DNA from 3 places in the Microbacterium sp. NPDC064584 genome. Region 2 is predicted to be linked to each of the others. Evidence: predicted binding sites of a transcription regulator. Region 2 holds the regulator's gene; each other region holds the start of a gene.
The links. Region 2 encodes HrcA, which represses chaperone genes, less so after heat shock. Its sites were predicted from a motif close to TTNGCACTCGNNNNNNNCGAGTGCNAA; they were not measured.
Positions count from the first base shown of each region.

Region 1 (7,513 bases), on a different contig from region 2:
GTCGGTGTGCCCGACCCGCTGCCCGATCCGCCGCCGGTCTGAGCCTGTGAGGCCGGCGTCGTCGGCTTGGCCGTCGGCGAGGCGGCCGCGATCTGCTTCTCGCTCTGCTGCACGGCGCGCTGCGTGGCCTGCCGGCGCGGATTCGACGGGCCGCTTCCGCCGCCGCGGCTGCCTCCCTGATCGGCGACGGGTTGCGTCTCGGCGACGGTTTCCAGCGGCGGAGCTGCGACGGGATCCGTCACGGGCGCCGAAGACGACGTCGGCGTCGGGCTCGGCGTACCGGTGTCATAACCCGTGAGCTCAGGGGAGCGCGACCCGGCAGACAATGTGCTCGCGAACACGATGGCCGCGGCGATCGTGACGGCGGCGCCGGCCAGCAGGATCGGCGAGGACTTGCGCGCGAACGAGGAGGACTCGGCGGACACGGGGAACGGCGGGTCGAGCGCCACGGCTTCCCCGGTGGGTGCGTCGGGCAGAAGGGCCAGCGCGTCGGACGGCTCGTCGGCGACGAGGGCGAGAGCCCCGGGCGTTGCGAGACGGCGGTCCTCGGCGCGGACGAGCGCCGTGCGCGCGGCGCCGAGGGCGATCGCGGCCTTGGGGTCGGCATCCACCGCGATGGGCCGATCGAACCGCTCGGACAGCCGCTGCGCGACCTGGGGGATCCGGGACGACCCGCCGATCAGGAGGATCGAGTCCAGCTGCTCGGGCTCGAGGCCCGCGGACTCGAGCGCGTCGTCCACGGCGTCGATCGTCCGGTCGACGGACGGCAGGATCATGGCCTCGAACTCGGAGCGGGTCAGACGCACGCTCGTGCGCTGCGGCGGAACGAGGACGGGGATCGACGCATCCGAATCGAAGGAGAGCGCCTCCTTCGCGTCCACGCACTCACGGCGCAGCTGTGAAAGGGCCAGTCGCGTGTCGGGCTCGTCCATCGCGAGGGATGCGACATCGATTCCGGATGCCGAGATGACGTGTCGCAGGACGGCGTCGTCGAAGTCCGCTCCACCGAGGTCTTCGATCCCTGTCGGCTCACCGACGATGTCGAACGTGCCGTCGATCTCCTTGCGGAGCAGGACCGTGTCGAAGGTCCCGCCGCCGAGGTCGTAGACCGCGAGCGTCTGGCCCATCTCGAGAGGGCGTGCCGCCTCGTAGTGCCGCGCGGCCGCCTCGGGCTCAGAGATCAGCTCGACCGAGGTGACCCCCACCGCTGCGAGGGCGGACCGGATCAGTTCGAGGCGGTGCGCGCCCCACTCGGTCGGGTGCGTCAGCGCGACGCCCTCGGGATCCGCTCCTTCGCGCTCCGTGACCTGGCGGACGATATCGGCCGCAGTCTGCGCATACAGGTACTCGGCCCGCAGGGCGCGGTCCCCGACTGTGATCGGCACGTCGTCGCCGACGCTGCGCTTGAACTCGCGGATCAGCCTCTCGGGCTGCGTCACGCCCCGGCGCTCGGCGGCATCACCGAAGGACAGCTCGCCGTCGTCGCCGACGAAGACGACGGTGGCCGCGCTGTCGCTGCGGCGACCCAGCGTGAACGGCGCCGCGACGATGCTGCCGTCGGCTGCGACGCGCGCGGTCGCCGCGGCTACGCGACTTGTCCCCACATCGATCGCAAGAAAATAAGACGACTGTGTCATGTTGTCCAGTTCCCCCAAGAACCTGGCGTACTGCTTCCCCCATGCATGTCTACCACCGCATAGGGCTGTCCGCGAGGGGTGTGCCGACGCTTGTCCCGGAAATGACGAGACGTTACGATCCGCAGTTCTCATGTGATCAGAGCACGCCGTACCCGCCCTGATACATCGGGTTCGGGAAATGCTCCTCGAGGCACGTCCCCGCCCGTCGAAAGGTCTTCGGTGCGGCGCGTGATTCGGATTGCGTCACAGGCTGGCACTCACGTTGCATGAGTGCCAGCGCTTGCCTAGACTGGCGTTAGCACTCTCAGGTGGAGTTTGCTAATCAGTCTTGAAGTTTCAAGGAAAGCAGAGGTAGACCGTGTCGGTTTCCATCAAGCCGCTCGAGGACCGCATCGTCATCAAGCAGGTCGAGGCCGAGCAGACCACCGCGAGTGGTCTGGTCATCCCCGACACCGCCAAGGAGAAGCCCCAGGAGGGCGAGGTCGTGGCGGTGGGCCCCGGCCGCATCGACGACAACGGCAACCGTGTCCCGCTCGATGTCGCCGTCGGCGACCGCGTGCTGTACAGCAAGTACGGCGGCACCGAGGTGAAGTTCGGCGCGGACGAGTTCCTCGTCCTGTCGGCGCGTGACGTCCTGGCGGTCGTGGTCCGCTGAGACCGGCCGTTCCGGAAGGCCCGGGTGCTTCGGCACCCGGGCCTTTCCTCGTTGCGGGGCGGCCGCTGTTCATAACTCCCGCATTCGCCGCGGCCCCGCAGCGCGCGGGCCGCGCATTCGCGCGGATTCGGCCGCTGCGTGAACAAGGAAAGCGGGAGTTGTGAACGCGCACCGGCGCTGACGGATCCGCGCCTACGCTGGGTGAGTGAGCCGACCCGATCCTGAGACCGCCCGCGCGGCATCCGGATCGCAGATCGACACGCCGAGAGAGCGGGCGCTGGGCGGTCTGTACGCGTTCACGGCGTACCTGCTCTGGGGCTTCCTGCCGCTGTACTTCCTCCTGCTCGCACCCACCGGCCCGTTCGAACTGGTCGCGTGGCGCATCCTGCTGTCGCTGATCTTCTGCGCGTTCCTGCTGACCGTGCTCCGCGGATGGGGGAGACTGCTCGCCGTCGTCCGCCGGCCGCGGCTGCTGCTGTGGACAGGGGTTGCCGGGGCGCTGATCTACGTCAACTGGCAGGTGTACATCCTCGCCACCCTCAGCGGGCACGTGATCGAAGCGAGTCTGGGCTACTTCATGAACCCGATCGTCACGGTGGTGCTGGGGGTCGTGGTGCTGCGCGAGCGGCTGCGCGTCGTGCAGTGGATCGCGGTCGGCATCGCCGTCGCCGCCGTGGCGGTCATCGTCGTCGGCTACGGCGACTTCCCGTGGATCGCCCTGACCCTCGCGTTCACGTTCGGCATCTACGGGCTCGTGAAGAAGCGACTGGGCCCCTCGGTGGATGCCGTCAGCGGGCTCACGCTCGAATCAGCGTGGCTCGTCCCGGTCGCGACCGTGATCCTCATCGTGGTCGGATCGACCTCCGGACTCACGATGGGTGCGGCGGGGCCGTGGCACGCGCTGCTCCTGAGCCTCGCCGGCGTCATCACGGCGGTGCCCCTGCTGCTGTTCGCCGCCGGCGCGCGTCGCATCCCGCTGACCGTGGTCGGACTGCTGCAGTTCATCGCGCCGATCCTGCAGTTCATCATCGGCGCATGGCTGCTGGGCGAACCCATGCCCCTCGAGCGCTGGATCGGCTTCGCCCTCGTGTGGCTCGCCCTGATCGTGCTGTCGGTGGACTCGGTGCTGTTCGCGCGCCGCCCGCGCGGCGTCTCGGACGTCGGCGAGCTCACCTGAGCGGCCGCCTCAGCGCACGAGCCTCGCGATCGCCGCGGTCGCCTCGGTGATCTTGGCGTCGGCCTCCGCACCGCCCAGGCGCGCCGCATCGACGACGCAGTGCCGCAGGTGGTCGTCCAGCAGGCCCACCGCTACCGCCTCCAGAGCGCTCGTCAGCGCGCTGATCTGCGTGAGGATGTCGATGCAGTACTTCTCGTCCTCGACCATCTTGTGGATGCCGCGCGCCTGACCCTCGATCCGCCGCATGCGGTTGAGGTACTTCTCCTTGTCGGTGATGTAGCCGTGGTGCGCGTGCGCGGATGTGTCGGTCATGCGAGCTCCTCGACGGGAAGGGGGCGGAAACGGCGCAGGCGCAGGCTGTTGCCGACGACGAAGACACTGGATGCCGCCATCGCAGCCCCGGCGATCATCGGGTTCAGCAGCCCGAGCGCCGCGAGCGGGATCGCCGCGACGTTGTAGGCGAAAGCCCAGAACAGATTCGTGCGGATCGTCCGGAACGTCCGGCGGGACAGGCGCACCGCGTCGGCGGCGCTGCGCAGATCGCCACGCACCAGGGTGATGTCCGCGGCTTCGATCGCGGCATCCGTCCCCGTGCCCATCGCGAGACCGAGGTCGGCCTGCGCAAGGGCGGCGGCGTCGTTCACGCCGTCTCCGACCATCGCGACGACGCGTCCCTCGGCCTGCAGTTCCTTGACGACGGCGACCTTCTGCTGCGGGAGCACGCCGGCGATCACCCGCTCGATGCCGACCTCGTCGCCCACGCGTCGCGCGACCGTCGCGTTGTCGCCGGTGAGCAGCACGGGATCGAGTCCCAGTGCGCGCAGCTGCGCGACCGCCTCCGCGCTGGAGGGCGCGACCCGGTCGGCGACCACGAGCACGCCGCGGGCCCGACCGTCCCACGCCACCAGCACCGCGGAGGAGCCTTCGGCCTCGGCGGACTCCTTGGCCGCCAGGAGTGCGGGGGAGAGGTGGATCGCCCAGTCCGCGAGCAGCTGCTCGCGGCCGACGATCACCGCGTGACCCGCCGCGACACCCGAGACGCCGACGCCGGTCGTGGCGGCGAAGGACTCCACAGCCGGCAGGTCGCCGAGTTCCGCGCGGGCCGCGCGGGCGATCGCCTGGGCGATGGGGTGCTCGGATGCCGCCTCCACGGCGCCGGCCAGCCTCAGCAGTTCGGCGCGCGGGGTGTCGGCATCCGTGACCGCGTCGATGAGCGACATGCGCCCTGTCGTCACGGTGCCGGTCTTGTCGAGCACGATCGTGTCGACCGTGCGCGAGGACTCGAGCACTTCGGGACCCTTGATCAGGATGCCGAGCTGCGCTCCGCGGCCGGTGCCGACCAGCAGTGCGGTGGGGGTCGCGAGGCCCAGCGCGCACGGGCACGCGATGATGAGGACCGCGACCGCGGCGGTGAAGGCCGCGGCGGCCGGAGCACCGATCAGCAGCCACGTCACGAGGGTGCCGAGCGCGATCACGAGGACGATCGGCACGAAGACCCCGGAGATCCGGTCGGCGAGCCGCTGGACGTCGGCCTTGCCGGACTGCGCCTGCTGCACGAGCCGGGCCATCTGCGCGAGCTGCGTATCGGCGCCGACGCGCGTCGCACGCACGAGCAGTCGTCCGCCGGCGTTCACGGTGGCGCCGACGACCGCGTCGCCCTCGCCGACCTCGACCGGCAGCGATTCGCCGGTCACCATGGAGGCGTCCACCGCCGAGGTGCCCGAGACGATGACGCCGTCGGTCGCGATCTTCTCACCCGGGCGCACGACGAACTCGTCGCCGACCCGGAGCGAGGCGATCGGGATGCGCCCGGACACGCCGTCGCGGATGACCTCGACGTCCTTCGCGCCGAGCTCGAGCAGCGCCCGCAGGGCCGCCCCCGCTCGCCGCTTGGAGCGCACCTCGAAGTACCGGCCGGCGAGGACGAACATCGTCACGCCCGCGGCCACCTCGAGGTAGATGTTCCCGGCGCCGTCCGACGGGCGGATCGTCCATTCGAACGCGTGCGTCATGCCCGGCATCCCGGCGGTGCCGAAGAAGAGCGCGTACAGCGACCATGCGAACGCCGCCGATGTGCCGATCGAGATGAGGGTGTCCATCGTCGCGGCGCCGTGGCGGAGGTTGATCCACGCGGCGCGGTGGAACGGCCAGCCCGCCCACAGCACGACCGGGGTGGCCAGGGCGAGCGAGACCCACTGCCAGTAGTCGAACTGCAGCGCGGGGATCATCGCCATCGCGATCACCGGCACCGACAGCACGACCGCTCCGATCAGGCGGCGCCGGAGCGAGGTCAGCTCGCGATCCTCCGGCTCGTCGCCGGCGGATGCCGGGGGCTCGGGGAGCGCCGCGGTGTAGCCGGTCTTCTCCACCTCGGCGATGAGGACGGCGGGGTCCAGTCCGGCGGGCGCGTCGACGACGGCTTTCTCGGTCGCGTAGTTCACGCTCGCCGAGACGCCGTCAAGGCGATTGAGCTTCTTCTCGATGCGGTTCGCGCACGAGGCGCACGTCATGCCGCCGATGTCGAGCTCGACATGGGACGGTGCGTCCGGCACGGCCGCGGGTGCCGGGGCCATCAGACGCGGGCCGCGGAGTATCCCGCCTCGTCGACCGCGGCGAGCACCGCGTCGTCGTCGAGCGGGGAGGCGGAGGTGATGACCAGGGTGCCCGCAGCGGCGCTCACGTCGACCTGTTCGACGCCGGCGATCTTCTGCACCTCGCCGCGCACGGCGTTCTCGCAGTGGCTGCAGGTCATCCCGGTCACGGTGTACTGGTTCGTCGTCATGTCCCCGCCTTTCGTGAGGATACCCCTAGGGGGTAGTACGTCGATGACAACCGTATACGGCAGTGGGGTATTCCGGGCCGCAGACGTGGAATCCGCTCTCATCGACCGTGGAACCGCGGACCATAACGATCGGGTCGCGTTACATATCGTTAACGAAAGGCAACATTGGCGAGACCGGCTCCGGTTTAGGTTTAGGGGAACTGGCCCGGCGCCCGAGCCGGACCGCGTTCATTCACAGCAAGGAGCAACATGAGCGTCTTCTCCCGAGGCACTGCCTCCCGTTCGCGCGTGCGGGCGGTGATCGGCGGTATCGCCATCGCCGGCGCCAGCGCCCTCGTCCTCGCCGGGTGCGCCGGCGGTGGAGGCACGGCCGAGCCTTCGGATTCGGCTGCCCCCGCTGAGGATCTCACCCTCAAGATCGGCACCGTCCTGCCCCAGACCGGCAGCCTCGCCTTCCTCGGCCCGCCCGAGGAGGCCGGTGTCACGCTCGCCGTGAACGAGGTCAACGAGGCCGCGGCCGGCGTGACCGTCGACGTCACGTTCGGCGACTCGGGTGACGCCGACAACAAGGCGTTCGAGACGACGGTTCCCAAGCTGCAGAGCGAGGGCGTCTCGGCCATGATCGGTGCCGCATCCTCCGGTGTGACCAAGCTGTTCCTCGACAGCAACGTGTCCGAGGGCATCATCACGTTCTCGCCGGCCAACACGTCGCCCGACTTCACCACGTGGGACGACAACGGCCTGTACTGGCGCACGGCTCCCAGCGACCTGCTGCAGGGCGAGGTCCTCGGAAACCTGATCGCCGAGGACGGACACAAGAACATCGGCATCATCTACCAGAACGACGCGTACGGCACCGGCCTGTACAACGTCGTCAAGGAGGTCTTCGAGTCCTCCGGCGGATCGGTCGTGGCTGAGGCGTCGTACAACGACGGCGACAGCTCGTTCGATGCTCAGGTGGCCACCGTCACCGCGGCGAACCCCGACGCGGTGGTGCTCATCACGTTCGACCAGTTCACGACGATCGCGCCGCTGCTGGTGAACGCCGGCATCCCCGCCTCGGAGTTCTACCTGGTCGACGGAAACCTGTCGAACTACGGCACGGACGTCGCCGTTTCGCTCGAGGGCGCGAAGGGCACGCTCCCCGGCCCCAAGCTGGAGGATGACTTCCAGCAGCGTCTGAACGACGCGTGGGTCGCCGAGGGCAACGCCGAGCTGGAGGACTACTCCTACGCGGCCGAGTCCTACGACGCGGTCATCCT
Region 1 is NZ_JBFBMZ010000006.1:16,687-24,199, forward strand. Features, by position in the region: gene AB0P18_RS10000 (Hsp70 family protein) at 1-1,637, opposite strand, end outside; gene groES (co-chaperone GroES) at 1,996-2,292, shown strand; gene rarD (EamA family transporter RarD) at 2,498-3,469, shown strand; gene AB0P18_RS10015 (metal-sensitive transcriptional regulator) at 3,479-3,781, opposite strand; gene AB0P18_RS10020 (heavy metal translocating P-type ATPase) at 3,778-6,042, opposite strand; gene AB0P18_RS10025 (heavy-metal-associated domain-containing protein) at 6,042-6,251, opposite strand; gene AB0P18_RS10030 (ABC transporter substrate-binding protein) at 6,501-7,513, shown strand, end outside.
Region 1: the regulator HrcA is predicted to act here: its motif matches at 1,888-1,914, upstream of groES (co-chaperone GroES).

Region 2 (7,513 bases):
GGTAGGCGCTCAGCGCGACCCCGCGCGGCAGCGACGTGCACGATGCGGCGACGAACCCCGCGACCGGCGGCGGCTCCTCGGCCCCGACGTACTCGGTGCACAGCAGCCCGCCCATCGAGTGCCCGACCAGGAGGACGGGGCCGCGGGAGGCGGCATCCCGCACCGCGTCGTCGATCGTCGCGAACGCCCCGGCGAGGGTGAACCGCTCGGCCATGCGCGCTCCGTGGCCCGGCAGATCGACAGCGACGGCGCAGACCCCGCGTTCCTGCAGAGAGACGACCTGGGAACGCCACATGGTGGCGGACGTGCGGATTCCGTGCACGAGCACGACCTGCACAGCCATCGGTCCAGGATACGGGCCGGTAGAATCGACCGGATATGTCACCGCGCGCCCTGAAGCCCCTCCAGCCGTCGGCGACCCCGCCCGAGCTGATCCGCAACTTCTGCATCATCGCCCACATCGACCACGGCAAGTCCACGCTCGCCGATCGGATGCTGCAGATCACCGGCGTGGTCGCCGATCGCGACATGCGCGCGCAGTACCTCGACCGGATGGACATCGAGCGCGAGCGCGGCATCACGATCAAGAGCCAGGCGGTGCGCATGCCGTGGCAGCTCGACGGTGAGACGTACGCGCTCAACATGATCGACACCCCGGGTCACGTCGACTTCACGTACGAGGTGAGCCGCTCGCTCGCGGCGTGCGAGGGGGCGATCCTGCTCGTGGACGCCGCGCAGGGCATCGAGGCTCAGACGCTCGCGAACCTCTACCTGGCGCTCGAGAACGATCTGCACATCATCCCGGTGCTCAACAAGATCGATCTCCCGGCCGCCGATCCGGAGAAGTACGCGGCCGAACTCGCGGGCCTGATCGGAGGCGATCCCGAGGACGTCCTTCGCGTCAGCGGCAAGACGGGCATGGGCGTCGAGAGCCTGCTCGACCTCATCGTCGGGCAGATCCCCGCGCCGAAGGGTGACGCGGACGCCCCGGCGCGGGCCATGATCTTCGACTCCGTGTACGACTCCTACCGCGGCGTCGTCACGTACGTCCGGATGGTCGACGGCAAGCTCGAGCCGCGTGAGCGGATTCAGATGATGTCGACCCGCGCGACGCACGAGCTCCTCGAGATCGGGGTGTCCAGCCCCGAGCCGGTCCCGACGAAGGGGCTCGGCGTGGGCGAGGTGGGGTACCTGATCACCGGTGTGAAGGACGTCCGCCAGTCCAAGGTCGGCGACACGATCACGAACCAGCGCAAGCCCGCGACGACAGCGCTCGCCGGGTACACCGACCCGAAGCCGATGGTCTTCTCGGGGATCTACCCCATCGACGGCTCCGACTACGCCCTCCTGCGAGAGGCGCTGGACAAGCTCAAGCTGTCCGACGCGTCCCTCCAGTACGAACCCGAGACCTCCGTCGCGCTCGGCTTCGGCTTCCGCTGCGGATTCCTGGGTCTGCTGCACCTCGAGATCATCACCGAGCGTCTCGCGCGCGAGTTCGACCTCGACCTCATCACGACGGCTCCTTCTGTGACGTACGAAGTGCACACCGACACGGGCGAGACCGTGGTGGTCACGAACCCGAGCGAGTACCCCGACGGGCGCGTCGCCGAGGTGTACGAGCCGGTCGTGAAGGTCGGCATCCTGCTGCCGAAGGACTATGTCGGCACCGTCATGGAGCTCTGCCAGGCCCGCCGCGGGTCGCTCCTCGGAATGGACTACCTCAGCGAGGATCGCGTCGAGCTCCGCTACAACATGCCGCTCGGCGAGATCGTGTTCGACTTCTTCGACCAGCTCAAGTCCAAGACACAGGGCTACGCGAGCCTGGACTACGAACCCGCGGGGTCTCAGACAGCCGACCTGGTCAAGGTCGACATCCTCCTGCAAGGGGAGAAGGTCGACGCGTTCAGCTCGATCGTGCACCGGGACAAGGCGTACGCGTACGGCACGCTCATGACCGAGCGGCTGCGCAAGCTCATTCCGCGGCAGCAGTTCGAGGTGCCGATCCAGGCGGCGATCGGCGCGCGCATCATCGCACGCGAAAACATCAGGGCTATCCGCAAGGATGTCCTGGCGAAGTGCTACGGCGGAGACATCACGCGCAAGCGCAAGCTCCTGGAGAAGCAGAAGGAGGGCAAGAAGCGCATGAAGATGGTCGGTCGCGTGGAAGTCCCCCAGGAGGCGTTCATCGCCGCGCTGTCCGGGGATGTCGAAGGCAAGGACAAGAAGTAGGCGGATAAGGCAGGTGAGCATGCGACGCGGGACTTTCAAGGACGAGACGGTGGACTACGCCGCCGTCGGGGCGACCCAGGCACCCGATCTCATGCAGTACCCGCCCGAGCGGAGCATCCCGGCGCAGGAGTCGTGGCGCATCGGCAGCGGGCAGGCGCGGTTCCAGACCGCCGGCGACGCACTGCTGTCGTGGACCGCGCAACGCGGCGCCGGACTCACGCTGACGGATGTGCGCCCCGCGGCGGGACCGATGTACTCCGGCGTCAGCTTCGACGCCGAGGGCACGCCCGTCACCCCGAGCCGCCTCGAGGCGGATCAGCGGTTCGACAGCGACGGCACGCCGTACGTCGGACCGGGGACGACCGTCCGGCTCGAGGGACGCGTGCGGGGTCAGCGGGCCGACGGCGAGCTGCGGGTGATCTTCGCGGTCGAGGAGCCCCGGCGCATCGGATTCGCGCTCGGAACCGTCGGCGGCTCGGTGGTCAGCGGTGAAGAGTCGTTCATGATCGAGTGGTACGACAACGACGAGGTCTGGTTCACGGTGCGCGCCTTCGATGCACCCGCCGCGCTTCTCTACCGCTTCCTGCCGGCCCTCACCCGCCGCCGGCGTCGCGAGCTCTTCACGCGGTACCTGCGCGCGATCTCTCCGCTGTACACGACTCCCGCCTGATGGGCGCGTCGCTGCCCATCGGCGAGCCCGCGCCGCGCGACGGTGCCCTGCCGGTGACGGTGGATCCGGCGACGGCGTTCGGCGTGTACCTCCACGTTCCGTTCTGTCGCGTGCGGTGCGGATACTGCGACTTCAACACGTACACGTCCTCCGAACTGCGGGGTGCGCGGCAGGACGAGTACGCCGACACCCTGCTGCACGAGGTGCGGCTGGCCGCGACGGTGCTCGAGGACGCGGGAGCGGTCCGGCCGGCGGAGACGGTGTTCTTCGGCGGCGGCACACCGACGCTGCTTCCGTCGGGCGACCTGGCGCGCATGCTGGACGGGGTCCGCGATGCCTTCGGCATCGCTCCGGGAGCCGAGATCACGGTCGAGGCCAACCCCGACACGGTGACGGATGCCGTCGCCCACGAGCTCGCTCGGGCCGGCGTGACCCGACTGTCGATCGGCATGCAGTCCGCCGTCGCGCATGTCCTCGCAGTCCTGGATCGCACGCATCGGCCCGAGAACGTCGCAACCGCGGTGCGCGCGGCGCGCGCGGCCGGCCTCCAGGTCAGCCTGGACCTGATCTACGGGGCGCCGGGGGAGTCGCTGGACGACTGGCGCTCGTCGCTCGAGGCGGCGATCGCGCTCCGACCCGACCACATCTCCGCCTACGCCCTCATCGTGGAGGACGGGACGAAGCTCGCACGCCAGATCGCGCGCGGCGAGGTGGCCTCGCCCGACGACGACCTCGAAGCGGACATGTACGAGCTCGCCGATCGTCTGCTCGAAGAAGCCGGCTACTCCTGGTACGAAGTGTCGAACTGGGCGCGGGCGCGCGAGTATCGCTCGCGCCACAATCTCGCATATTGGCGGGGGAGCGACTGGTGGGGTTTCGGCCCCGGCGCACACAGCCACATCGGGGGTGTCCGCTTCTGGAACGTGAAGCACCCCGCGGCATACGCGCAGCGCCTGGCGATGGGCGAATCGCCTGCGGCCGGCCGGGAGCGGCCCGACGCCGCCGCGCGTACGCTCGAGCGCACGCTGCTCCAGACGCGCATCCGCGAGGGGATGCCGGTGGCCGAACTGATCGGCGAGGGTCGGCACGCGGTCGCGGGACTCATCGCCGACGGCCTGATCGACGGAGCCGCAGCCGTGCGCGGCCACGTCGTCCTGACGGTGCGCGGGAGACTCCTCGCGGACGCCGTCGTGCGCGCGCTCACCGACTGAGCGCGATCCGTATCCGGGCGGATCCGCTAGAATTGGCACTCAGAACGGGCGAGTGCCAACAGCGCGGACGGGCGATCACATCCGTTCCGCCGAACAGCGGGTGAGGAGGCGAGATGGTCACCGATCGGGGACTGCAGGTGCTGCGGGCGATCGTGCAGGACTTCGTCGACACCCGCGAGCCCGTGGGCAGCAAGGCGATCGTCGAGCGGCACGCCTTCGGCGTCTCGGCCGCCACGATCCGCAACGACATGGCGCTCCTCGAGGACGAAGAGCTCATCGCCGCCCCGCACACGTCCTCGGGCCGGGTGCCGACGGACAAGGGCTACCGGGTCTTCGTCGACCACCTCTCCGAGCTTCGGCCCCTGTCTCCCGCACAGCGCACGGCGATCACGACCTTCCTCGAGGGACCCGGCGATCTGGACGACGTGCTCGCGCGCACCGTGCGGGCCCTCACCCAGCTCACGGGCCAGGTCGCGATCGTCCAGTATCCGTCGTTCGCGCGCGCGAACGTGTCGCACGTCGAACTCGTCCAGCTCGGCGGTGGGCGGATGCTGGTGATCCTCGTCACCGATACTGGTCGGGTCTCGCAGCGTCTCGCGATCGTCCGCGACGAGTTCGCCGAAGAGGATCTCGCGCGCATCCGCGCTGACGTGGCGGGAGTGCTCGTGGGCCGGCTCGTCCGTGAGGGCGCGCAGAGCGTCGATGAACGCCTCGCCGCCGTCGATCCCGTGCCGACGCCGACCAGCGCAGCGACGACCGCGATCCTGCGGGTCGTCGCGGAGGAGCTCGAAGAGTTCCGGCACGACCGTCTCGTCATGGCGGGAGCAGCCAACCTCGCGCGCAGCGAGGCGGACTTCCGCGGCAGCATCTACCCGCTCCTGGAAGCGATCGAGGAGCAGGTGACGCTCGTGAAGCTCATGAGCGAGATGGTCGCCGACGAGCAGGGACTCGCCGCGAGCATCGGCCGCGAGAACGAGCCGTTCGGCCTCGGCGAGGCCTCCGTGCTCGCCAGCGAATACGACACGACGGGCGTCCGCGCCCGAGTGGGGGTCCTCGGCCCCACGCGGATGGACTACCCGACCAATCTCGCGGCGGTCCGTGCCGTCGCACGCTACCTCACCCGGATGCTCGACGAGGACGAGAACCGCTGAAGCGGCATCCGTGAACGAACGATCCCGCGCGGTGCGCGGGCGGGAAGGCGACAGTGGCTGACCACTACGAGGTCCTGGGTGTCTCGCGCGACGCGACACCGGACGAGATCAAGAAGGCGTACCGACGCCTCGCGAGAGAGCTCCACCCTGATGTGAACCCCGGCGCGGATGCGTCCGAGCGCTTCAAGCTCGTCACGCACGCGTACGACGTGCTCAGCGACGCCGACCAGCGCGCCCGCTACGACATGGGCGGCAGCGACTCGCCGTTCGGCGGCGGCCAGGCCGGGTTCGGCGGGTTCGGTGACATCTTCGAGACGTTCTTCGGCTCGGGCGGCGGACAGCGTGCCGGGCGTCCGCGCTCCCGGCGCGAGCGCGGACAGGACGCGCTCGTCCGCGTCACCCTCGACCTGAAGGACGTCGTCTTCGGCGTTCACCGCGACCTCGAGGTCGACACGGCCGTGCTGTGCGACACCTGTCAGGGCTCGTGCTGCCAACCCGGCACCGCTCCGGTCGCGTGCGACATCTGTCACGGCTCGGGCCACGTGCAGCGCACGGTCCGGAGCCTCCTCGGCAACGTCGTCACGAACCAGCCGTGCAACGTCTGCCAGGGCTACGGCACCACGATCCCGTATCCGTGCGCGACGTGTCAGGGACAGGGCCGCGTGCGTGCCCGCCGCACCGTGTCGATCGACATCCCCGCCGGCGTCGAGACGGGGCTGCGGCTGCAGCTGCCCGGCTCGGGCGAAGTCGGCCCCGCCGGGGGCCCGAACGGCGACCTCTACCTCGAGGTCACCGTCACCCCGCACGACGAGTTCAGCCGCGACGGCGACGACCTGCTCGCGACGCTGGAAGTGTCGATGCCCGACGCGATCCTCGGGGCCACCACGACGATCGAGTCGCTCGACGGCCCGGTCGACCTCGAACTGCGCCCGGGCGTCCAGGGTGGGGACGTGCTCACGATCAAGGGCCGGGGGATCACGCCGCTGCGCGGGAGCCAGCGCGGCGATCTGCGCGTCGGCGTGCACGTGGTCACCCCGACGCGGCTCGACGCCAAGGAGCGCGCGCTGATCGAGGAGTTCGCCAAGCGCACGAAGTCGCCGGCACCGCGCCTGGCGGAGTTCCACCAGGGACTGTTCGCGAAGCTGCGCGACCGCTTCCGCAACGGCTGATCCGTGGCGCTGCACTTCCTCCTCGACGCGGGAGCGGATGCCGCCGTCGGCGACACCGTCGCCCTGACCGGCCCCGAGGCCCATCACGCGGCTGCCGTCCGCCGCGTCCGGATCGGCGAGGAGGTCACGCTCGGCGACGGTCGCGGAACGTGGCTCACGGGCGAGGTCTCGGCATCCGCACCCCGGGAGGTCCTCGTGCGCGTGAGGAGCAGGAGGAGCGTCGCGCCCCCGGAGCGTCGGATCATCCTGGTCCAGGCGCTCGCGAAGGGCGATCGCGACGAACTCGCCGTGCAGGCGGCGACGGAGCTCGGTGTCGACGGCATCGTGCCGTGGCAGGCGTCACGCAGCGTCTCGCGCTGGGATGCCGCGAAAGCCGAGAAGGGACGGATGCGGTGGGAGTGTATCGTCCGTGAGGCCGCCAAGCAGGCGCACCGGGCGTGGATCCCCACCGTCCAGCCTCTGGAGACCACGGCGGCGCTCGCGGCGCGGGCACGGGACGCGCTCGTGCTCGTCCTCGAGCCCACGGCGGTCGAGTCCCTCTCGGGCCTTTCTGCGCCGGGCGGGGACGTGACGCCCGATCGTCGGGATCTCGTCCTCGTGGTCGGCCCCGAGGGCGGCATCGCCACGGAGGAGCTCGCGGTGCTGGAGGCAGGCGGGGCCAGAGCGATGCGGCTCGGCGAGACGGTGCTGCGCACGTCGACGGCGGGTCCCGCCGCGCTCGCGGTGCTCAACGTCGCACTGCGACGCTGGTGAGCACGCCGCTCGCCCGACGACGCCGTCCGGCCCGCCGATAGACTGGACTCATGAGCGAATCCTCGGTCTTCACGCGCATCCTGAACGGCGAGATCCCCGCCGACATCGTCGCCGAGACCGAGAACGTGTTCGCGATCCGTGACATCGCCCCGCAGGCTCCCGTGCACATGCTCGTCATTCCGAAGACGGCGCAGTATCGCAACGTGGTCGAACTCGCGACCGGGGATCCGGCGCTGCTCGCTGAGCTCGTCGGCCTCGCGAACGCCGTCGCCGCCGACCAGACAGACGGCGACTTCCGTCTCGTCTTCAACACCGGTGCCGGCGCCGGCC
Region 2 is NZ_JBFBMZ010000003.1:240,030-247,542, reverse strand. Features, by position in the region: gene AB0P18_RS07325 (alpha/beta hydrolase) at 1-343, opposite strand, end outside; gene lepA (translation elongation factor 4) at 379-2,229, shown strand; gene AB0P18_RS07315 (DUF1990 family protein) at 2,249-2,899, shown strand; gene hemW (radical SAM family heme chaperone HemW) at 2,899-4,110, shown strand; gene hrcA (heat-inducible transcriptional repressor HrcA) at 4,224-5,261, shown strand; gene dnaJ (molecular chaperone DnaJ) at 5,315-6,430, shown strand; gene AB0P18_RS07295 (16S rRNA (uracil(1498)-N(3))-methyltransferase) at 6,434-7,183, shown strand; gene AB0P18_RS07290 (histidine triad nucleotide-binding protein) at 7,234-7,513, shown strand, end outside.

Region 3 (7,513 bases), on a different contig from region 2:
TCCACACCTCCGGCATCCCGCGCCTCGATCCCCGCGAGCGAGGCCGTCGTCCCCGTGATGCGGGCGTCTCCGGTCTTGGGGTTCTCCTGGAAGGGCACGCCGCGGGCGAAGCTGCCGGGAAAGCGCCCCACGTAGAAGTCGTTGAGGAACCGGCGATGCGAGAACCCGTCGATGCCGAACTCGGCGGCATCCTCGTCAGCGAACGTCCAGCCGATGTCGTCGTGGCTGCGCACGTAGTTGACCCACGCGGTGCCGGCGGGCAGAGCGTGGCGACGCTCGAGCGCCTGCTGCAGCAGGCGCGGGTCGCGGGTCGCGAGCGCCTCCCACGTGAGCGCCATCTGCAGCGGGTTGTACGACAGCTGGCACTCCTGGAGCGACACGTACTCGACGACCTCGTCGGGGTGCACGATCGCCTCGGACTTGAACAGCAGGCTCGGCGCGGCCATCCGCAGCACCGCGTTGAAGGCCCGCAGCAGCAGGTGCGCCTCGGGCAGTGATTCGCACGCCGTGCCGAGCTGCTTCCAGATGAAGGCCACGGCGTCCATCCGGAGGATCTCCACGCCCTGGTTCGCGAGGAACAGCATCTCCCCGGCCATCGCGCGGAAGACCGCGGGGTTGGCGTAGTTGAGGTCCCACTGGAAGTGGTAGAACGTCGCCCAGATCCATCGCCCGTCGGGTAGCTGCACGAAGCTGCCCGGATGATCGTCCGGGAAGATCTCCCGCACCGTCTTCTCGTACTCGTCCGGCATCGTGCGGTCGGGGAAGATCAGGTAGAAGTCCTCGTAGCCGGGTTCTCCCGCGACGGCCTTCTTCGCCCACTCGTGCTCGTTGCTCGTGTGGTTGAAGATGAAGTCGACCACGAGCGAGATGCCGGCCAGGCGCAGGTCCGCCGCGAGCGAGGCCAGGTCGTCCATCGAGCCGAGCGCGGGGTTCACGTGCCGATAGCTGGAGACCGCATAGCCGCCGTCGGAGTTGCCCTCGGGACTCTCGAAGAGCGGCATGAGGTGCAGGTAGGTCAGACCGAGCTCCTGGAAGTACGGGATCTGCTCGCGCACCCCCTGCAGATCGCCGGCGTAGCGATCGACGTAGCAGACGCCGCCGAGCATCTGGTTCGACAGGTACCACTCCGGATTCTGCTCGCGCAGGTCGTCACGCGCCTTGAGCTCGAGCGGGCGGGCGTTCCACGAGGCGGCCGCCTCGGCGACGACCGCCGCGAGCTGCTCCAGTCCGTCCTCGCGGGTGCCGTAGAGCTGGACGAACAGCGGATGCAGCGTCGGGAAGTGCTCGGCGAAGCGACGCGCGAACGCGGCATCGGGTTCTCCGGCGGCTCCCGCGGCCAGGCGGCGGACTTCGTCGATGTCGCTCGTCCACTCGGCGGTGAGTCTCGGCATGGGGCTCCCTTTTCGCGACGCTGTTGCCTGCACTCACTTTAGGGCTGACAGACTGTCGATGACGGATGCCGAGGGGGCGCTCATGCGGTTGGTTCAGGTGGCGCAGCGCGTGGAGGATCTCGACCGCGCAGCGGACTTCTACACGGTGCTGCTGGAGACTGCTCCCACCGCGCGGTTCGATGACGCCGGACTGGTCTTCTTCGATCTCGACGGGGTGCGGCTCCTGCTCGATCGCAATGCGCCGGCCGGTCTGCTGTACCTGCAGGTCGACAACGTGCACGAGTCCCTCGAGCGTCTCGAGGGACTGGCCGAGGTGATCTCACGCCCGCACGTGATCTTCACTCACGACAGCGATCTGCTCGGCCCCGTCGGGCATGAGGAGTGGCAGGCGTTCGTCCGAGACTCCGAGGGCAACGCCGTCGGCCTGGTCGCGTTCCAGCGCGGCTGAGCCGCCGTTCGCCGCCCTGTCGTCCGGCCCTCTTCGCCGTGAGCGAACGGCTGGCACTCTCCTGCCTCGAGTGCTAATCTCAGCGTAGTTGAGTCATACCGACTCAACTCTCAGAACCCTCCGGAGCAGCATCCGGACGACGACAAAGGAGTGAATCATGGCCACCTACGACCCGTTCCGTGAACTGGACCGCTTCGCGTCGACGCTGTTCGACCCGCGCCGCGGTCCGCGACGGATGCCGATGGACCTGTACCGGGACGGCGACCACTACGTCCTGACCGCCGATCTTCCGGGCATCGATCCGGGCTCGGTCGACATCGACGTGGACGGCCAGCTGCTCACGATCCGTGCCGAGCGCACCCTGACCGCGGGCGACGGCGTGAAGTGGATCACCCGCGAGCGCGAGGCCGCGAGCTTCCTGCGGCAGCTGAACCTCGGCCAGGGCATCGACACCGAGCGCATCTCCGCGACGTACAGCAACGGCGTGCTGAGCGTGACGATTCCGGTGAGCGAGAAGGCGAAGCCGCGCAAGATCGAGGTGTCCACGGATGCCGAATCCCCGGTGATCCGCGCCCACGAGAGCGCCGACGCGCCTCAGCCGGTCGAGCAGTAAGCCCGGACCGCATGACGATGCCCCCGGACCTCGCGGTCCGGGGGCATCGTCGTCCACGGCTGACTTGTCGCCGTTGAACGCGTCCTTCACGTTCTCGCCCGCCTGCTTGACGCCTGCCTTGGCCTGCTCGGCCTTGCCCTCCGCGACGAGCTTGTCGTTGTCGGTCGCCTTGCCGATGGCCTCCTTGGCCTTGCCGGTCAGCTCTTCGGCCTTGTTCTTGATGTCGTCTCCGATGCCCATGGCATCTCCTTCGTTGTGGTGATGAGGGCCCGACCGACCCCGCGCGATTCCGCCCGTGACGTGGCGGGCCGCGTCGCCGACCGGTTGCTCGAGAGCACCCGGAAGATGACACCGTCATCCGCATCCAGGTCGCGCGCATCCAGTAGTCGACGAGCCGGCGGCGTAGCCTGGAGCGTGTGAGCGCATACGTCTCGGCGTTCGAGCTGTTCTCCATCGGAGTAGGACCCTCGAGCTCCCACACGGTCGGCCCCATGCGGGCGGCCCACGATTTCGCGACCCGTCTGCGCGAGGCGCGACTGCTCGATCGCGTCACACGGGTGACCTGCACCCTGTACGGGTCGCTCGGCGCGACCGGCATCGGACACGGCACCCCCGACGCGGTCGTCGCAGGCCTGCGCGGGCTCTCGCCCGAGACCGTCGAGCCCGCAGAGGTCCGCGCGGCGTGGACCGACTGGACGGCGGGCGAATCGCTCCTGTTGGCCGGCACGCACGCGGTGCCGTTCGAGAAGGCCGACATCACGTTCGCGCCGCGCACCCGCCTGCCCGGGCATCCCAACGCGATGACGCTCGAGGCCTGGGGGGCGGATGCCGCACCCCTGGCGGCGGACACCTACTACTCCGTCGGGGGCGGGTTCATCCGGCGCGAGGGCGAGCCGCCGCGCGTCGCCGCACACGCGTATCCGCTCGCGTTCGACAGTGCGGAAGCGCTCATCGCGCTGTGCGACGAGCGCGGCATCACGATCGCCGAAGCCGCACGCATGAACGAGGAGGCGCTGCGGTCGGACGAGGAGATCGCCGAGGGGCTGGACCGCATCTGGGACACCATGGCCGCGTGCGTGGAGGCGGGCCTGCACTCGGACGGCGTGCTTCCCGGGATGCTGCGCGTCAAACGCCGCGCGGGCGCGATCCGTGCGCAGCTCGAGGACGCGGAGGCCGGCGGCCACCGCGAGCTCCCGGGCGAGTGGCTGGGCGCGTTCGCGCTCGCCGTGAACGAGGAGAACGCCGCCGGCGGACGGGTCGTCACCGCTCCCACGAACGGAGCGGCCGGCATCCTCCCCGCCGTCGCGATGTACTGGTGGCGTTTCCTCGCCGACTCCGGGCTGGGTGTCGGCAACGCGGTGACGCCGCACGGCGAGCTCGTCGGAAGCGCCCTGCTCGGCTTCGCCGCCCGACAGCAGCTCGGGCCGGTGGTTCCCGACGTCGTGGACGAAGAGCTCGTCGCCGAGGCGAACCGCCGGCGCGGCATCCGTCGGTTCCTCCTCACGGCGACCGCGCTGGGGTCGCTGTTCAAGGCGAACGCGTCGATCTCGGGCGCCGAGGGCGGGTGTCAGGCCGAGGTCGGGTCGGCGTGCGCGATGGCGGCGGGCGGGCTCACCGCGGTGATGGGCGGCACGAACCGGCAGATCGAGAACGCCGCCGAGATCGCGATGGAGCATCACCTGGGGCTCACGTGCGATCCGGTCGGCGGACTCGTGCAGATCCCGTGCATCGAGCGCAACGCGATCGCCGCGTCGACGGCCGTGACCGCCGCCCGCCTCGCGCTGCGCGGCGACGGCAGTCACTACGTCTCGCTCGACGCCGTCGTCGAGACGATGCGTCAGACCGGGATCGACATGTCCACGAAGTACAAGGAGACCAGCGAGGGCGGCCTCGCGGTGAACGTCATCGAGTGCTGAGCGCCGGGCGTTCGGTGGGCCGGATGCGTCGCATCCATCGGGCGGTCGCCTCGGATGGTGTCCACCGAGTTCGCGGTGCAGGGCGCAAGTGGACGCATTGTGCGTTGACGTCGGCGCCGTGTCGACGGATGCCGTCCACCGAGTCAACGCGCGGTGCGCGGCTCCGGTCCGGAGCGCCATCCCGCGCGCACGAGCGCGGCACGGATCCTCGCGACGGCCGGCTCCGGGGTCGGGTAGACATGCCGGCCGGTGAATCGCAGAACGTTCCAGCCGAGCTCGACGCAGCGGGCGTGCTTCTCGATGTCGCGGTCCCACTGGGCACGACTCACACGGTGGTGGTCTCCTTCGAACTCGATCAGGATCATCCATCGGGGATACGCGAGCTCTGTGAAGCCGATCATCGCACCGCTCGGATCGAGGACGTCGAAGTCGAGCGCCGGTTCGGGTAACCCCGCTCGGGTCGCAGCGAGACGGAGCTGCGTCTCCGGCGGTGACATGCTCCCGGCCCGGATGTGGGGAAGCGCCTGGCGGAGCTTCTCCACCCCGGTTCTCCTGCCCGCGGTCGCCGCCGCGGCGAGCTGATCGAGTGTCGCCAGACCCGAACCGGGCGCGCCCTTGATCGCGTTCCTGCCGCGGGGCTGGTGCACGATCGCATCGCCGACGATGATCAGCTCGTCCACGGTCAGCTCCTCCGCGAGCTGGGCCCAGGTGGTGGCCGGACTCGTGACGCGCCGTCCGCCGACCTCGCGCACCGAGAGCAACTCCCCGGCGAGCCGGTGTGTCCGGACGCCGGAGACGCGTGGGCCGCGCCGTGGAAGGCGGACGCCCACATCGATCGGCCGCTCACCCCGCGTGCCGGTCGGACTCGATCGGGATTCCATGCGGAGCACGCGCAACGGCAGCGGCAGGCCCCAGATCGCGGCGGCGGTGACGTGGCAGAAGAACGCCTCTTCGGACATCACCGTGCCGTACGCGTGCGCTGTCGATACCAGCCGGGCAGTCGCGATCCGTGCGTACGCTGCCGTCGGAGAGTCGTCGTGGTCCTGCGGAACCTCGTCCGGCGGTCGCAGACGCCGCACTCCGCTGAAGGGCGACTCCAGGTCTCGCGCGCGGAGGCGCGCGCCGGTCACGCCGGCCTCGCGCGCTGCGCGCACCGAGAATGTGTCGCCGAGCGGTGGGGGAAGCGGTGACGGGCGGCGCGGCATCCCCTCACCCTTCCCCTGGGCCGGCCCCGTCGGGGCGAGCCGGACGAAGCGGTGCAGAAACCGCAGCGGCACGGGAGTTGGGGAGGAACGGCCCGGAGTTCGGTGGACGCCATGCGCTGCGCACTCGCGACCGAAGGGGCGAATTCCGCCCACCGAAGCCCGGGGTGCGGCCGCTCGGTGGACCTGATCTGCGGTCCGTGAAGCGCGGATGCCGCGCATCGTGTCCAGCGAAGGGCCAGCCCCCGGACCTCAGCCCCCGGCGCGCCGCCCCCGTCGTACGCGGGCGACGGTCTCGGCCGCTGCGGTGAGCGCGAGCACCGCGGCGACCGCGAGGGACTCGCCGAGGGCGTCGAGGACGAGGGCGGCCGGGATGAGCAGCAGGATGCCGACCAGGCCCGCGATCTGCGCACGGACCCATCGATGCTCGAGCACCCGGCGGAACAGAAGTGTCCCCACGAGGAACAGGAGAGGTCCGCCGAGGGTGACCACGGTCGCTGGCACATCGTGCTCGTGCGGGTGGCCGAGGGCCTCCTTGTCGCCGACGCTCAGCAGGACGATCCCCGCCACGATCGCGAGGTGGATCCACGTGTAGGCCGTCCGCACGAGACGACCGGGCGCGGGCGACGCGTCGATCGCCTCCGCGCCGATGCGCTCGCCGTGATCGAAATAGATCCACCACGCGGATGCCGCCGCGACGAATGCCGCGATCATCGCGGCGATGCTCTCGGGCGAGGACTCCGTGGCGACGAACGCGAAGCCGGTGACCAGGAGCCCCTCGCCGAGCGCGATCAGCACGAACAGGGCGGTGCGCTCCGCGATGTGCGGACCCGAGACGTCCCACGCGGCCAGATCCACGCGCCCTCGGCCGGGCACCGGGTACCCCAGCATCGTCCCGACCAGCTCGACGCCGAGCGCTGCGGCCCAGAGCGGCAGCTGCAGCGACAGGGGAGCCAGCGCGCCGCCGATCCACAGCACGGCACCCGCCGAGAGCCAGACGAGGATGCGCGTGAAGTCCTGCGAAACCGCCGCGCCGTGTCGCCGCGTCGCCCAGACCATGAACGCGGTCCGGCCGAGCTGGAGCACGACGTAGGCGACCGCGAACGTCCACGCCCGATCGCCGAAGGCCTCCGCGATCGCGACGCTCATCACGAACGAGACGAACGCGAGGGCGACCACCGCGCCGCGCACCGGGAGCTTGACCGGATCGAGCCAGTTCGTCACCCACGTCGTCGAGACCCATGTCCACCACAGCGCGCACACCATGATCACGCCCTCGAGGGCGCCGAGCGGGGTCTGGTTCTCGTAGAGGTAGGCGGAGAGCTGCGTCAGCGCGAAGACGAAGACGAGGTCGAAGAACAGCTCGACGTACGTCACGCGGTCGGCCCGCGACGAGTCGGCCGGCCGCAGCACATCGCGCCGCATCCCGAAGGTCATGCCTCATCCTGGCACCGTCCCGGGCCGTGGACGCGGATGCCGCCGCCGGTCGCTGCGGCACCCGGTCTAGGCTGACCGCATGCCCGAGTTCGTGGTGCCGACCCCCCGGCGTCGCGGTCGCCCGAAGGGCGGCGAGTCGGACGCACAGGACCGCATCGTCTCAGCCGCGGTCGATGAGTTCGGAGAGCTGGGCTACGACGGTGCGACCATGCGCGGCATCGCGGCGCGAGCCGGCGTGGACGCCGCGCTCGTCCATCACTACTTCGGCACGAAGGCGGATCTCTTCACGCAGGTGGTCGGTGCGCCGATGCGTCCCGACCTGGACATCCCGCAGCTTCTGGAGGGACCCGACGACGAACTCGGCGAGCGGATCGTCCGCTACGTCCTCGAGGCGTGGGAGCACCCCGATGTGCGCACGCGCGGCATCACGCTGCTGCGCGCCGGGATCGGCAACCGCCTCACGACCCCGTTGCTCGCCGGGTTTCTGCGACGCGAACTGATCGGGC
Region 3 is NZ_JBFBMZ010000009.1:130,229-137,741, forward strand. Features, by position in the region: gene AB0P18_RS13395 (alpha-amylase family protein) at 1-1,391, opposite strand, end outside; gene AB0P18_RS13400 (methylmalonyl-CoA epimerase) at 1,474-1,839, shown strand; gene AB0P18_RS13405 (Hsp20/alpha crystallin family protein) at 1,997-2,452, shown strand; partial or broken gene AB0P18_RS13410 (CsbD family protein) at 2,528-2,692, opposite strand; gene AB0P18_RS13415 (L-serine ammonia-lyase, iron-sulfur-dependent, subunit alpha) at 2,869-4,368, shown strand; gene AB0P18_RS13420 (hypothetical protein) at 4,512-5,573, opposite strand; gene AB0P18_RS13425 (low temperature requirement protein A) at 5,823-7,007, opposite strand; gene AB0P18_RS13430 (TetR family transcriptional regulator) at 7,087-7,513, shown strand, end outside.
Region 3: the regulator HrcA is predicted to act here: its motif matches at 1,890-1,916, upstream of AB0P18_RS13405 (Hsp20/alpha crystallin family protein).